Regions from separate parts of the Citrobacter sp. Igbk 17 genome, predicted to be linked through region 2. Evidence: predicted binding sites of a transcription regulator. Region 2 holds the regulator's gene; each other region holds the start of a gene.
What was found. Region 2 encodes PurR, which represses purine synthesis genes. Its sites were predicted from a motif close to CANGCAAACGTTTGCNTG; they were not measured.
Positions count from the first base shown of each region.

Region 1: purE (5-(carboxyamino)imidazole ribonucleotide mutase) is a predicted target of PurR. The motif match lies at 1,150-1,167, and genes of this name have one in related genera.
Region 3: galS (HTH-type transcriptional regulator GalS) is a predicted target of PurR. The motif match lies at 1,338-1,355, and genes of this name have one in related genera.
Region 4: NNO08_RS00680 (nucleoside-specific channel-forming protein Tsx) is a predicted target of PurR. The motif match lies at 1,386-1,403, and genes of this name have one in related genera.

Region 1 is NZ_JANEWI010000001.1:42,943-46,153, forward strand. It holds gene ppiB (peptidylprolyl isomerase B) at 1-273, shown strand, start outside; gene lpxH (UDP-2,3-diacylglucosamine diphosphatase) at 276-998, shown strand; gene purE (5-(carboxyamino)imidazole ribonucleotide mutase) at 1,239-1,748, shown strand; gene purK (5-(carboxyamino)imidazole ribonucleotide synthase) at 1,745-2,812, shown strand; gene mnmH (tRNA 2-selenouridine(34) synthase MnmH) at 2,909-3,211, shown strand, end outside.
Region 2 is NZ_JANEWI010000008.1:53,024-56,234, reverse strand. It holds gene NNO08_RS06940 (MFS transporter) at 1-629, opposite strand, end outside; gene cydH (cytochrome bd-I accessory subunit CydH) at 807-896, opposite strand; gene purR (HTH-type transcriptional repressor PurR) at 1,194-2,219, shown strand; gene punR (DNA-binding transcriptional activator PunR) at 2,216-3,148, opposite strand.
Region 3 is NZ_JANEWI010000012.1:82,933-86,143, forward strand. It holds gene folE (GTP cyclohydrolase I FolE) at 1-104, shown strand, start outside; gene yeiB (DUF418 domain-containing protein YeiB) at 119-1,276, shown strand; gene galS (HTH-type transcriptional regulator GalS) at 1,420-2,442, shown strand; gene mglB (galactose/glucose ABC transporter substrate-binding protein MglB) at 2,738-3,211, shown strand, end outside.
Region 4 is NZ_JANEWI010000001.1:145,094-148,304, forward strand. It holds gene ribD (bifunctional diaminohydroxyphosphoribosylaminopyrimidine deaminase/5-amino-6-(5-phosphoribosylamino)uracil reductase RibD) at 1-95, opposite strand, end outside; gene nrdR (transcriptional regulator NrdR) at 99-548, opposite strand; gene NNO08_RS00675 (DUF3251 domain-containing protein) at 703-1,242, shown strand; gene NNO08_RS00680 (nucleoside-specific channel-forming protein Tsx) at 1,541-2,422, shown strand; gene NNO08_RS00685 (helix-turn-helix transcriptional regulator) at 2,468-3,160, opposite strand; gene NNO08_RS00690 (VOC family protein) at 3,184-3,211, opposite strand, start outside.

The sequences.
Region 1 (3,211 bases), on a different contig from region 2:
GGTCTGAAAAACACCCGTGGAACGCTGGCAATGGCGCGTACTCAGGCTCCGCACTCCGCGACAGCTCAGTTCTTCATCAACGTTGCTGACAACGACTTCCTGAACTTCTCCGGCGAAAGCATGCAGGGCTGGGGTTACTGTGTATTCGCTGAAGTTGTTGAAGGTATGGATGTCGTTGATAAAATCAAAGGCGTTTCCACCGGTCGCAGCGGTATGCATCAGGACGTACCAAAAGAAGACGTTATCATCGAAAACGTGACCGTCAGCGAGTAATCGTGACGACACTGTTTATTGCAGATCTCCATCTCTGCACGGAAGAACCGGCGATCACCGCCGGTTTTCTGCGTTTTTTAGCCGGCGATGCACGAAAGGCCGATGCGCTGTACATTCTTGGCGATCTGTTTGAAGCCTGGATAGGCGATGACGATCCCAATCCCCTACATCGTGAAATGGCCGCAGCGATAAAAGCGCTGGCGGATTCCGGTGTTCCCTGCTTTTTCATTCATGGCAATCGTGATTTTCTGATCGGCAAGCGTTTTGCCCGTGAGAGCGGCATGACCCTGTTACCTCAGGAAAAAGTGCTCAACCTGTATGGTCGCAACGTACTGATCATGCATGGCGACACATTGTGCACCGACGATGCTGGCTATCAGGCGTTTCGCGCGAAGGTTCATCAGCCCTGGCTACAAAAACTGTTTCTCTCCCTGCCGTTATTCATTCGCCAACGTATTGCCGCGAAGATGCGTGCCAACAGCAAAGCGGCCAATAGCAGCAAGTCGCTGGAGATCATGGATGTAAATCCACAGGCCGTCATTACTGAAATGGAGAAACATCAGGTCCAGTGGTTAATTCACGGTCATACCCATCGCCCGGCAGTCCACGAACTCACGGCCAATGCGCAACCCGCTTTCCGCGTGGTGTTAGGTGCCTGGCATACCGAAGGTTCGATGATTAAAGTCACACCTGACGACGTTGAACTGATCGCTTTTCCATTTTAATTCTGCAGATACCCAACTCCTCTTTACACAAAACTATTCGAGTTGCATCGAAGCGGCAAATCTGTGAGTCCCCTGGCGCTTACAAAAGTCAGTGACTGGGGTGAGCAAATGCAGCCAACAAAGAGGCAGCTTGAAGAGTGAAGTGTAAAGCAACGCAATCGTTTTCCTTGTTTTTAAAACGTGCTATTCTCTCTCGCCTCTAAAGCAGTGTGAAGCACACCCACAGGAGTTTTTAGACGCATGTCTTCCCGCAATAATCCGGCGCGTGTCGCCATCGTGATGGGGTCCAAAAGCGACTGGGCTACCATGCAGTTCGCCGCCGAAATCTTCGAAATGCTGGACGTTCCACACCATGTTGAAGTCGTCTCAGCCCACCGTACCCCTGACAAACTGTTCAGCTTCGCCGAAAGTGCTGAAGAAAACGGTTATCAGGTCATTATTGCGGGTGCTGGCGGTGCAGCGCATCTGCCGGGCATGATTGCAGCGAAAACGCTGGTCCCCGTGTTAGGCGTTCCGGTACAAAGCGCAGCGTTGAGCGGTGTAGATAGCCTCTATTCGATCGTGCAGATGCCACGCGGCATCCCTGTGGGTACGTTGGCGATCGGGAAAGCGGGTGCGGCAAATGCGGCCCTGCTGGCAGCACAAATTCTGGCAACACACGACAAAGCATTACATCAGCGTCTAAGCGACTGGCGCAAAGCACAAACCGATGAGGTACTGGAGAACCCAGACCCGCGAGGTGCGGCATGAAGCAGGTCTGCGTACTCGGTAACGGCCAGTTAGGGCGCATGCTGCGTCAGGCCGGCGAGCCGCTGGGCATTGCGGTCTGGCCAGTCGGGCTGGATGCCGAACCCACCGCCGTTCCCTTTCAGCAAAGCGTCATTACCGCTGAGATCGAGCGCTGGCCGGAAACCGCGTTAACCCGCGAGCTGGCGCGCCATCCGGCGTTCGTGAATCGTGATGTCTTCCCGATTATTGCCGACCGCCTGACGCAAAAGCAGCTTTTTGACAAACTCAACCTGGCAACCGCGCCGTGGCAACTGCTGGCAGAGAAAAGCGAATGGCCTGCGGTATTCGACAAACTGGGCGAGCTGGCGATTGTTAAACGTCGCGTTGGCGGCTATGACGGTCGCGGTCAGTGGCGTTTACGCGCGAATGAAACGGAACAATTGCCGGGTGATTGCTACGGCGAGTGTATCGTCGAGCAGGGCATTAACTTCTCGGGCGAAGTGTCACTGGTAGGCGCTCGCGCACACGACGGCAGCACGGTTTTCTATCCGCTGACCCACAACCTGCATCAGGACGGCATTCTGCGTACCAGCGTGGTCTTCCCGCAGTCTAACGCCAGACAGCAGGAACAGGCCGAAGCGATGCTTTCCGCCATCATGCAGTCGCTGGGTTATGTCGGCGTGATGGCGATGGAATGTTTCATTACCCCGGAAGGTCTGCTGATTAACGAACTGGCACCTCGCGTGCACAACAGCGGGCACTGGACACAAAACGGTGCCAGCATCAGCCAGTTCGAGTTGCACCTGCGCGCCATTACCAACCTGCCGTTACCGACGCCGGTAGTGAACAATCCTTCGGTGATGGTAAACCTGATTGGCAGCGACCTGAACTATGACTGGCTGAAACTGCCGCTGGTCCATCTGCACTGGTACGACAAAGAAGTGCGCGAAGGGCGTAAGGTCGGCCACCTGAACCTGAGCGACAGCGATACTGCACGTCTAAATGCCACGCTTGAAGCGTTAATTCCCCTACTGCCGCCGGAATATGCCAGCGGAATTATCTGGGCGCAATCAAAGCTGAAATAAGCCATTAATGCCGGGGAGTTGATTTTATCCTTCCCCGGCCCCTCTTCAGGCGCGTAAAATCCCCTCCATTGCTGTTTTGTATTTTCAGGACTGAACATGAACGATGGAACGGACTATCGCGCGATTCTGCTCGCCGGTACGCCTTTAATCGATGTACGCGCCCCCGTCGAATTTCAACAGGGTGCGATGCCGGGTGCGATCAACCTCCCCCTAATGAACGATGACGAGCGCGCCGCCGTCGGGACCTGCTATAAACGTCAGGGACCAGAGGCGGCACTCGCATTGGGCCACCAACTGGTCTCGGGTGAAACCCGCCAGCAGCGAATGAACGCCTGGCTGGAAGCCTGTCGCCAGCATCCAGAGGGATACTTGTGCTGTGCCCGCGGTGGCCAGCGCTCG
Region 2 (3,211 bases):
GTCGTCAGTAAAGCTGACACCACTTGTGGACGCATTAATACAGCCAGTTCTTTGCGCACATCAGGGCGCTCACCTGCCCCGCCTTTCGGTAACGAGAAGAACAGACTGACCATCGCGATAATGCCTAGTCCCGCCGTCGCCATAAAGGACATACGCCAGCCGATGGTTTCCCCAAGCCAGGTTGCCGCGGGAACACCGCCAATATTCGCGATCGTTAGCCCCATAAACATAGTCGCAACGGCGCTGGCCTGTTTATGTTTGGGGACAACGCTTGCCGCCACAACCGAGCCGAGGCCAAAAAATGCCCCGTGGTTAAGACTGGTCAAAATGCGCGACAGCATCAGCGTCGTGTAATCCGGAGATATCGCCGAAAGCACATTACCCAATGTAAAAATGGCCATCAGGAAGATAAGCGCATTGCGACGCGCACGATGGGACAGCAGTAAGGTCATCAGCGGTGCGCCAACCATCACGCCTACCGCATACGCGCTGATTAACATCCCTGCGGCCGGAATGGAAACATCCACGCCTTTGGCAATGACGGGTAGCAATCCCATGGGAGAGAATTCGGTCGTTCCAATGCCAAACGCACCTATCGCCAGCGTCAGTAAAGGATAATTTATTTTCATCTATCGACTCCGTAACGTCGAGCCTTGGCACGACACATCATAAGAGTCAAAAGCATGACATTGATCGCAAAATTAATAAAGTTAACAAAACTGCAAAAGACTTTTGCTTATTTGCAAAAAATAGGAAGGGAAAGACAAGCAGAAAGGATGAGGGAGAGTGAACTCCCCCGGGGGAAATCAGTGCAGTGCTGCAGTCAGGCCACCCGCAACAATCAGGCCCAGAACAATTATGGTCGTCACTAACGAAAATTTCAGATCGGTGCTCATCAAGTTTTCTCCTTTTTATTCCCACACAAAAAGTGATATTGCGCATTTTTACACACTTGAAAGCAAAAATCTCTCACGATTTATATTGATAACTGCTTTTAACTCTTCCCCTTTTCGTTAAGATCAGACAAAATTCCACGCTTACTTGATTAGCGTACCGGCCATTGACCCCTTCCTGACGTTCCGTGTCGTTTTCCCGGCGTGCCGCAACCCTGACGTTGCGTTGAGGGTGTGTGAAGGCAAACGTTTACCTGGAGTATTCTCAGGAGCTTAGGATATGGTCTGGAGTGAGATGTAATGGCAACTATTAAAGATGTAGCGAAGCGAGCAAACGTTTCCACTACAACCGTATCACACGTAATTAACAAAACGCGCTTTGTCGCAGAAGAAACGCGCAACGCTGTCTGGGCAGCGATTAAAGAACTGCACTACTCCCCTAGCGCAGTTGCACGTAGCCTGAAGGTGAATCACACCAAATCGATCGGTTTGTTGGCAACCAGCAGTGAAGCTGCCTATTTCGCCGAAATTATCGAGGCTGTTGAGAAGAATTGTTTCCAGAAAGGCTACACACTGATTCTGGGCAACGCCTGGAACAGTCTTGAAAAACAGCAGGCCTACCTGTCTATGATGGCGCAAAAGCGCGTAGATGGCCTGTTGGTAATGTGTTCAGAGTACCCGGAATCACTGCTTTCCATGCTCGAAGAGTATCGCCATATTCCAATGGTGGTCATGGACTGGGGCGAGGCAAAAGCCGACTTTACCGATACCGTCATTGATAACGCTTTTGAAGGTGGTTACATGGCAGGCCGGTATCTGATTGAGCGCGGTCATCGTGAGATCGGCGTGATCCCAGGTCCCATGGAGCGTAATACCGGCGCAGGCCGCCTGGCTGGCTTCATGAAAGCGATGGAAGAGGCTCTGATTAAAGTTCCCGAAAACTGGATTGTCCAGGGTGATTTCGAACCTGAATCCGGCTACCGCGCTATGCAGCAAATCCTCTCCCAGTCGCATCGCCCAACCGCCGTATTCTGTGGTGGCGATATTATGGCGATGGGTGCGCTGTGTGCCGCAGACGAGATGGGACTGCGCGTACCGCAGGATATCTCAGTTATCGGTTACGACAACGTACGCAACGCCCGATACTTCACCCCTGCGCTGACAACCATCCATCAGCCAAAAGATTCACTGGGTGAAACGGCCTTCAACATGCTGTTAGACCGAATCGTGAATAAACGTGAAGAATCGCAGTCTATCGAGGTGCACCCACGCCTGGTAGAACGTCGTTCCGTTGCCGACGGTCCATTCCGCGATTATCGTCGTTAAGTCAGTTGTGCGGGAGCCTCATCCGGTTCCCGCAGCCACTCTTTATTCAGCGTCTCACTATCCCCCAGGTAGTCCAGTAACCAGCTCAGTGCAGGCGACGTATCGTTCTGCTGCCAGGTCAGGCAACAAGCGGCATCCGGGAACGGATTTTCCAGCTGTAACGCCACCCATTTTCCGCTATCGATCCACGGTTTTGCAAAATGCGTCGGTACCATCCCGACACAGAGTCCGGCTGACAAGCAGGTGGCCGAGGATTCCCAGTCAGGAACCACAACGCGTTTTTGGTTGTCCAGCAACCATGTAATACGTTTCGGCAGTGTGCGGGAGGTGTCTTCGCGTACCAGCGATGGCCAGTTGCGCAACGTATCGTCACTGATCGGTCCCGGCATCGCCGCCAACGGATGATGACTGGCTACCACGCAACTCCAGCTCAGCATTCCCATATCCCGGAACGTATAGCGTCCCCCTACCGGAATGGCCTGCGTTGCTCCGATAGCTAACTCCACGCGACCATCCGACAGCGCGTCCCAGACGCCATTAAACACCTCCTGAAAGACCAGAAGTTCCACATCATCGAAATGGCGGTAGAAATCCACAATCATCTGTCGGGTCCGTTCTGGACGCACAATATTATCTACCGCAATCGCCAGCTGTCCTCGCCAGCCATTGGCGATTTGTTGACATTGCTGACGGGTGATCTGCATTTTTTTGATAACAGACCGACCTTCTTTTAAAAACCACGCGCCAGCAGGCGTTAATTCCACGTCCCGATGACGGCGTTCAAAAAGAGGCACAGCCAGCCACTCTTCCAGTTGGCGCACCGTGTAGCTTACCGCCGAAGGTACGCGGTGCAACTCCTGAGCAGCGGAACTAAAGCTACCGTTACGCGCCACTGCATCAACCACCTCAAGTGAATATTCCGACCACATGCTCTGCCTGCAAAAAATTTGAAATCAGTAAGCAAATATTAGCGTTTCACAGCGAGAATTACA
Region 3 (3,211 bases), on a different contig from region 2:
GTGATGCGACCAGCGCCACCACCACGACCTCGCTTGGCGGATTGTTTAAGTCCAGCCAGAATACGCGTCAGGAATTCCTGCGCGCCGTGCGTCACCACAACTGATCAGGGCAGGGGCCATGGAGCGTAATGTCACGCTGGATTTTATTCGTGGCGTCGCCATCCTCGGCATCCTGCTTCTCAATATTAGCGCCTTTGGTCTGCCAAAGGCGGCCTATCTGAATCCTGCCTGGTACGGCAGCATTACCCCGTCAGATGCCTGGACCTGGGCTGTGCTTGATCTCTTTGCGCAGGTGAAATTCCTCACGCTGTTTGCGCTGCTGTTTGGCGCGGGTTTGCAGATGCTGCTACCGCGAGGCAAACGTTGGATCCAGTCGCGACTCACTTTGCTGGTTCTGCTGGGGTTTATTCACGGTTTGCTGTTCTGGGATGGCGATATCCTGCTGGCGTATGGCCTCATCGGGTTGATTTGCTGGCGGTTGGTTCGTGATGCCCCTTCAGTCAAAAGTCTGTTTAACACTGGCGTGTTGCTCTATCTGGTGGGCGTTGGTGTGCTGTTACTGCTGGGGTTTATCTCCGGAAGTGAGACCAGTCGGGCCTGGACACCGGATGCTTCTGCGTTGCTGTATGAGAAATACTGGAAAATTAACGGCGGTATGGAAGCGGTCAGCAATCGCGTAGATATGCTGTCAGACAGCTTACTGGCGCTGGGGGCACAGTACGGCTGGCAGTTGGCGGGGATGATGTTGCTGGGCGCGGCATTGATGCGCAGCGGTTGGCTGAAAGGGCAGTACAGCTTGCAGCACTATCGACGTACCGGCGCGCTATTGGTCATTATTGGCATTGCGATTAACCTGCCTGCTATCGTTGCACAGTGGCATCTGGATTGGGCATATCGCTGGTGCGCTTTTCTGTTGCAGGCCCCGCGTGAGCTGGGCGCGCCGTTTCAGACAATTGGCTATGCCGCGTTGCTGTTTGGTTTCTGGCCACAGCTTAGCCGTTTAAAATGGGTTGTTGCGATAGCCTGCGTTGGACGCATGGCACTGACTAACTATCTGTTACAAACCTTAATTTGTACCACGCTGTTTTATCAATTCGGCTTATTTATGAAATATGACCGACTGGCGCTGCTGTTATTTGTCATTCCGGTCTGGGCTGTTAACCTGCTTTTCTCCGTCATTTGGTTGCGTTTTTACCGGCAAGGCCCGGTAGAATGGCTATGGCGTCAATTAACCCTGCGTGCGTCAGGGACATCATTACCGCGAACATCCAGATAACGATCTGGATCACATTCATTAACAAAATGGATGTAAGCGCTTTCATTCCTGTGACATCACTCACGCAGTCCGTTTCGTTGTGCTGACAAAATACACAGCCTGGGGTGTCTGCGGGTAACCGCATCTTAAACAGGGCAGTGAATATGGTAACCATACGTGATGTGGCACGGCAGTCTGGCGTTTCGGTTGCGACTGTTTCCCGCGTACTCAACAACAGCGCGCTGGTGAGTCCTGACACGCGTGAAGCGGTAATGAAAGCAGTGACTCAGCTCGGCTATCGCCCAAACGCCAATGCACAAGCGCTGGCGACGCAGGTGAGCGACACGATTGGTGTCGTGGTGATGGATGTTTCAGATGCTTTTTTTGGTGCACTGGTCAAAGCCGTGGACCTGGTTGCCCAGCAGCATCAGAAGTACGTCCTGATAGGCAACAGCTACCACGAAGCTGAAAAAGAACGTCACGCCATTGAGGTACTGATTCGTCAGCGTTGTAACGCACTGATTGTTCACTCGAAAGCGTTGAGCGATCGCGAGCTGGCGGAGTTTATGGATCAGATCCCCGGTATGGTGCTGATCAACCGCATTGTGCCGGGCTATGCGCATCGTTGCGTCTGTCTGGATAATATTAGCGGCGCTAAAATGGCAACCCGTATGCTGTTGAATAATGGGCATCAACGTATTGGTTACCTGGCATCAAGTCACCGCATTGAGGACGATGCAATGCGTAAAGAAGGGTGGCTAAGTGCCCTGAAAGAACAGGGTGTTACTCCTGCCGACAGCTGGATAGGTACTGGTTCACCGGATATGCAGGGCGGAGAGTCCGCAATGGTGGAACTGCTGGGACGCAACCTGCAACTGACGGCTGTCTTCGCTTACAACGACAATATGGCCGCTGGCGCGCTAACGGCGCTAAAAGACAACGGCATCGCCATTCCATTACATCTGTCTATCATTGGCTTCGACGATATCCCCATCGCGCGTTACACCGACCCACAACTGACAACGGTGCGCTATCCTATTGCTTCTATGGCAAAAATGGCCACTGAGCTTGCGTTACAAGGCGCGGCGGGAACGCTGGATCCTGATGCAACACATTGCTTTATGCCGACACTGGTGCGGCGCCATTCTGTGGCTTTGCGGCAGAATGCGGCACCGATCACTAACTGATAATGTCGGGCTATGTAACCGCTTTCAATATGTGAGTAAATTCACAGTATCTTAACAATGCGATAGCTATGATGACACTGTTTGCTGCGCTGTAACTACTATGTAACGGTGAATAATCACTTTCATCGAGGTATAGGCGTCTTAAACAAAAATTAAAGCCTGTTTTTGGAGCGTTGCCAGACACGGAAGAAATATTTTTAAAAGTGAGCTTCGGCGTTCAGTAACACTTCAGTAACGTTCTGCCTGCCGAGCATTTATCTCAAGCACTACCCTGCATAATAAAACCGGAGATACCATGAATAAGAAGGTGTTGACCCTGTCTGCTGTAATGGCAAGCATGTTATTCGGCGCGGCTGCGCACGCTGCTGATACCCGCATTGGTGTGACTATCTATAAATATGACGATAACTTTATGTCTGTGGTACGTAAGGCTATTGAAAAAGATGCCAAAGCGGCGCCGGATGTACAGTTGCTGATGAATGACTCGCAAAACGATCAGTCCAAACAGAACGATCAGATTGATGTGTTGTTGGCAAAAGGCGTTAAAGCACTGGCCATCAACCTGGTTGACCCGGCAGCAGCAGGAACGGTAATTGAAAAAGCACGTGGTCAGAACGTACCGATTGTATTCTTCAACAAAGAGCCTTCCCGTAAAGCGCTGGACAGCTATGACAAAGCCTATTACGTCGGTACTGACTCCAAAGAGTCCGGGATTATTCAGGGTGATTTGATTGCCAAGCACTGGGCCGCTAACCCGAACTGGGATCTG
Region 4 (3,211 bases), on a different contig from region 2:
ACAATCACACAGCCCACGTTGGGATTGGGGTGAGTAGTAAAACGTCCGCGCGCAGCAAGCTTCAGCGCTCGCGCCATGTACAATTCATCCTGCATGGCTTAGTCCTGTAGGCGAGCAATCTCTTCGCCAAATTCTTTGATATCTTCGAAGCTCCGGTAAACCGAGGCAAAGCGGATGTAAGCGACTTTATCGAGCTTTTTCAACTGCTCCATCACCAGATTGCCAATCATCTTACTCGGCACTTCACGCTCGCCTGTCGCACGCAGCTGTGATTTTATATGGTTTAACGCCATTTCGACGTCATCAGCGCTGACCGGACGTTTTTCAAGCGCTCTGAGCATGCCGCTACGCAGCTTCTCTTCATTAAAGGGTTCACGCACATCGTTGCTTTTTACAACGCGCGGCATAACAAGTTCAGCCACCTCAAAGGTGGTGAAACGTTCGTTACAGACCAGACACTGTCGGCGGCGGCGTACCGAAGAGCCCTCGCCCACAAGACGAGAGTCAATTACCTTAGTGTCTACGGCGAAACAGAATGGGCAATGCATACGGCGTCCTGTACCTTAGTGGTTCGCAGAAATCTATTTTACCCTGAACTGGCGTGACAACAAAGGCGGAGCGCTTTTGAGACAAAGGATCGATGCCTTCGTGCTCTGTGCACACTACCATTATGCTATCGCGACAATGAAGGAAGTAATCACAATGACAAGACGTTACCTAAGAATTCTCCTGGTGGGAAGCCTCTTTAGCCTCAGCGCCTGTGCACAACAAAGCGAAGTACGCCAGATGCATCAAAGCGTTAGCACGTTGAATAAAGAGATGACACAGCTCAATCAGGAAACGGTAAAAATTACGCAACAAAATATGTTGAATGCCAAATCGACCAGTGGAGCTTACCTGCTACCCGGTTCCAAAACACCTGCCCGGCTGGATAGTCAGATCGGCACGTTGCGTATGTCGCTGGTGAATATTGCGCCAAATGCGGCAGGAACGCGCCTGACACTGCGTATTCAGGGGGAATCGAATACCCCGCTCCCTGCCTTTAGCGGTACTGTAGAGTACGGACAGATTCAGGGCACCACAGACAACTACCAGGAAGTGAATGTACAGAATCAGTTGATAAACGCCCCGGCAAGTATCCTTGCCCCCAGCGACGTGGATATTTCGTTGCAGCTAAACGGACTGTCTCCTGACCAGTTAGGTTTTGTTCGCATCCACGACATCCAGCCTGTTAGTCAATAAACTTTTTGCGGAACGTTTTTGTGCGTTCCGCAACACCAACCCGCCCTATTTTGTTACTCCTATGACATAAGCGATATTTCCAGTAAAACTTGGCAACATTCATCGGAGCCAGTACAATTCGCCGCCTAAAGTACGCAAACGTGAACGCAATCGATTACGTAAATGATAGAACTGTGAAACAAGACATATTTTTGTGAACAATGATTTTTATAATAAGCTCCGAAGAAATACGAAATATTTAGAAACGCAATTTGCGCCTTTTTCACTCCCGAAAGGGATTTCAAACAGTGGCATACATATGAAAAAAACATTACTTGCAGCCGGTGCAGTGCTGGCGCTCTCCTCGTCATTTACTGTTGCAAACGCGGCAGAAAATGACAAACCGCAATATCTTTCCGACTGGTGGCATCAGAGCGTTAACGTTGTGGGTAGCTACCACACTCGCTTCGGACCGCAGCTCCGTAACGATACCTACCTGGAATACGAAGCGTTTGCCAAGAAAGATTGGTTCGACTTCTATGGTTACATGGATGCACCGGTATTCTTCGGTGGTAACACCGATGCGAAAGGTATCTGGAACCACGGCTCTCCGCTGTTCATGGAAATCGAACCCCGTTTCTCCATCGACAAACTGACCGGTACCGACCTGAGCTTCGGTCCGTTCAAAGAGTGGTATTTCGCGAACAACTACATCTACGACATGGGTCGTAACAAAGATGGCCGCCAGAGTACCTGGTACATGGGTCTGGGTACCGACATCGACACCGGCTTGCCGATGAGCCTGTCCATGAACGTGTACGCTAAGTACCAGTGGCAGAACTACGGTGCTGAGAACGAAAATGATTGGGACGGCTACCGTTTCAAAGTGAAGTACTTTGTACCGATTACCGAACTGTGGGGCGGTAACCTGAGCTACATCGGTTTTACCAACTTTGACTGGGGTTCCGATCTGGGTGATAAGAGCGCCTACGCTGAGAATGGCATTAAACAGCGTACTAACAACTCTATCGCCTCCAGCCACATTCTGGCGCTAAACTATGACCACTGGCATTATTCTGTCGTTGCCCGTTACTGGCACAACGGTGGTCAGTGGAACGATAACGCGGATCTGAACTGGATGAATGAAAACGTTCGTTCTACCGGTTGGGGTGGTTACCTGGTTGTAGGTTACAACTTCTAATCCAGTAAATTTATCAAAGACAAGCCAGCTTAACCGCTGGCTTTTTTATGGCTGATCTTCACAGCGTACCTTACGTAAAAAGTCACTTAGCGAACGATCCGCCGATTCGCGAAAATGCCTGTCGAGTGGCGTGATCTTCAGACAACGATCAACGCGAAAACAGCGATAATCGTCACGATTCTCACACCATGCAACCAGCAGCCAGTGCTCGCCCCCGAAAAATAACCCCAACGGCTGAACGTCTCGCCAGGAGAGATTCCCGGACTCATCGCGATAATGCAGCGCCAGAATCTGCTGCGCCGAAACCGCGCGATGAATAAGATCGAACGCACTACGTGAATGCGGCTGATTACCAAAATCTGGTGCGAAAATCCGCGTTTGTTCGGCCCTGCGCCGACTCTCTGGCGGCAATATCGCCAGCACTTTTTCCTGCGCGGATTCCAGCGCTTGTGAGAGTGAATCCCCGCCCCATGTTTTCAACAGCCGAATCGCTACCATCAACGCTTCTGATTCGTGATGCGTTAACATCAACGGCGGCAGATCAAACCCGGCCATTAAGCGATAGCCACTGCCCACTTCACCCTCAATGGGCACGCCGGATAAAGAGAGATCGCGGATATCGCGATAAATCGTCCGTTCAGAAACCTCAAGACGCTCTGCCAGCAGCGCCGCCGTTGTCACTCGCCTGCCACGCAGGATTTGTACAATCTGAAACAAGCGGTCGGCGCGTCGGGTCATTTTAGTCCTCTGTCCTGAAAATATTACGCGGGTTGATGTAAACCAACACGA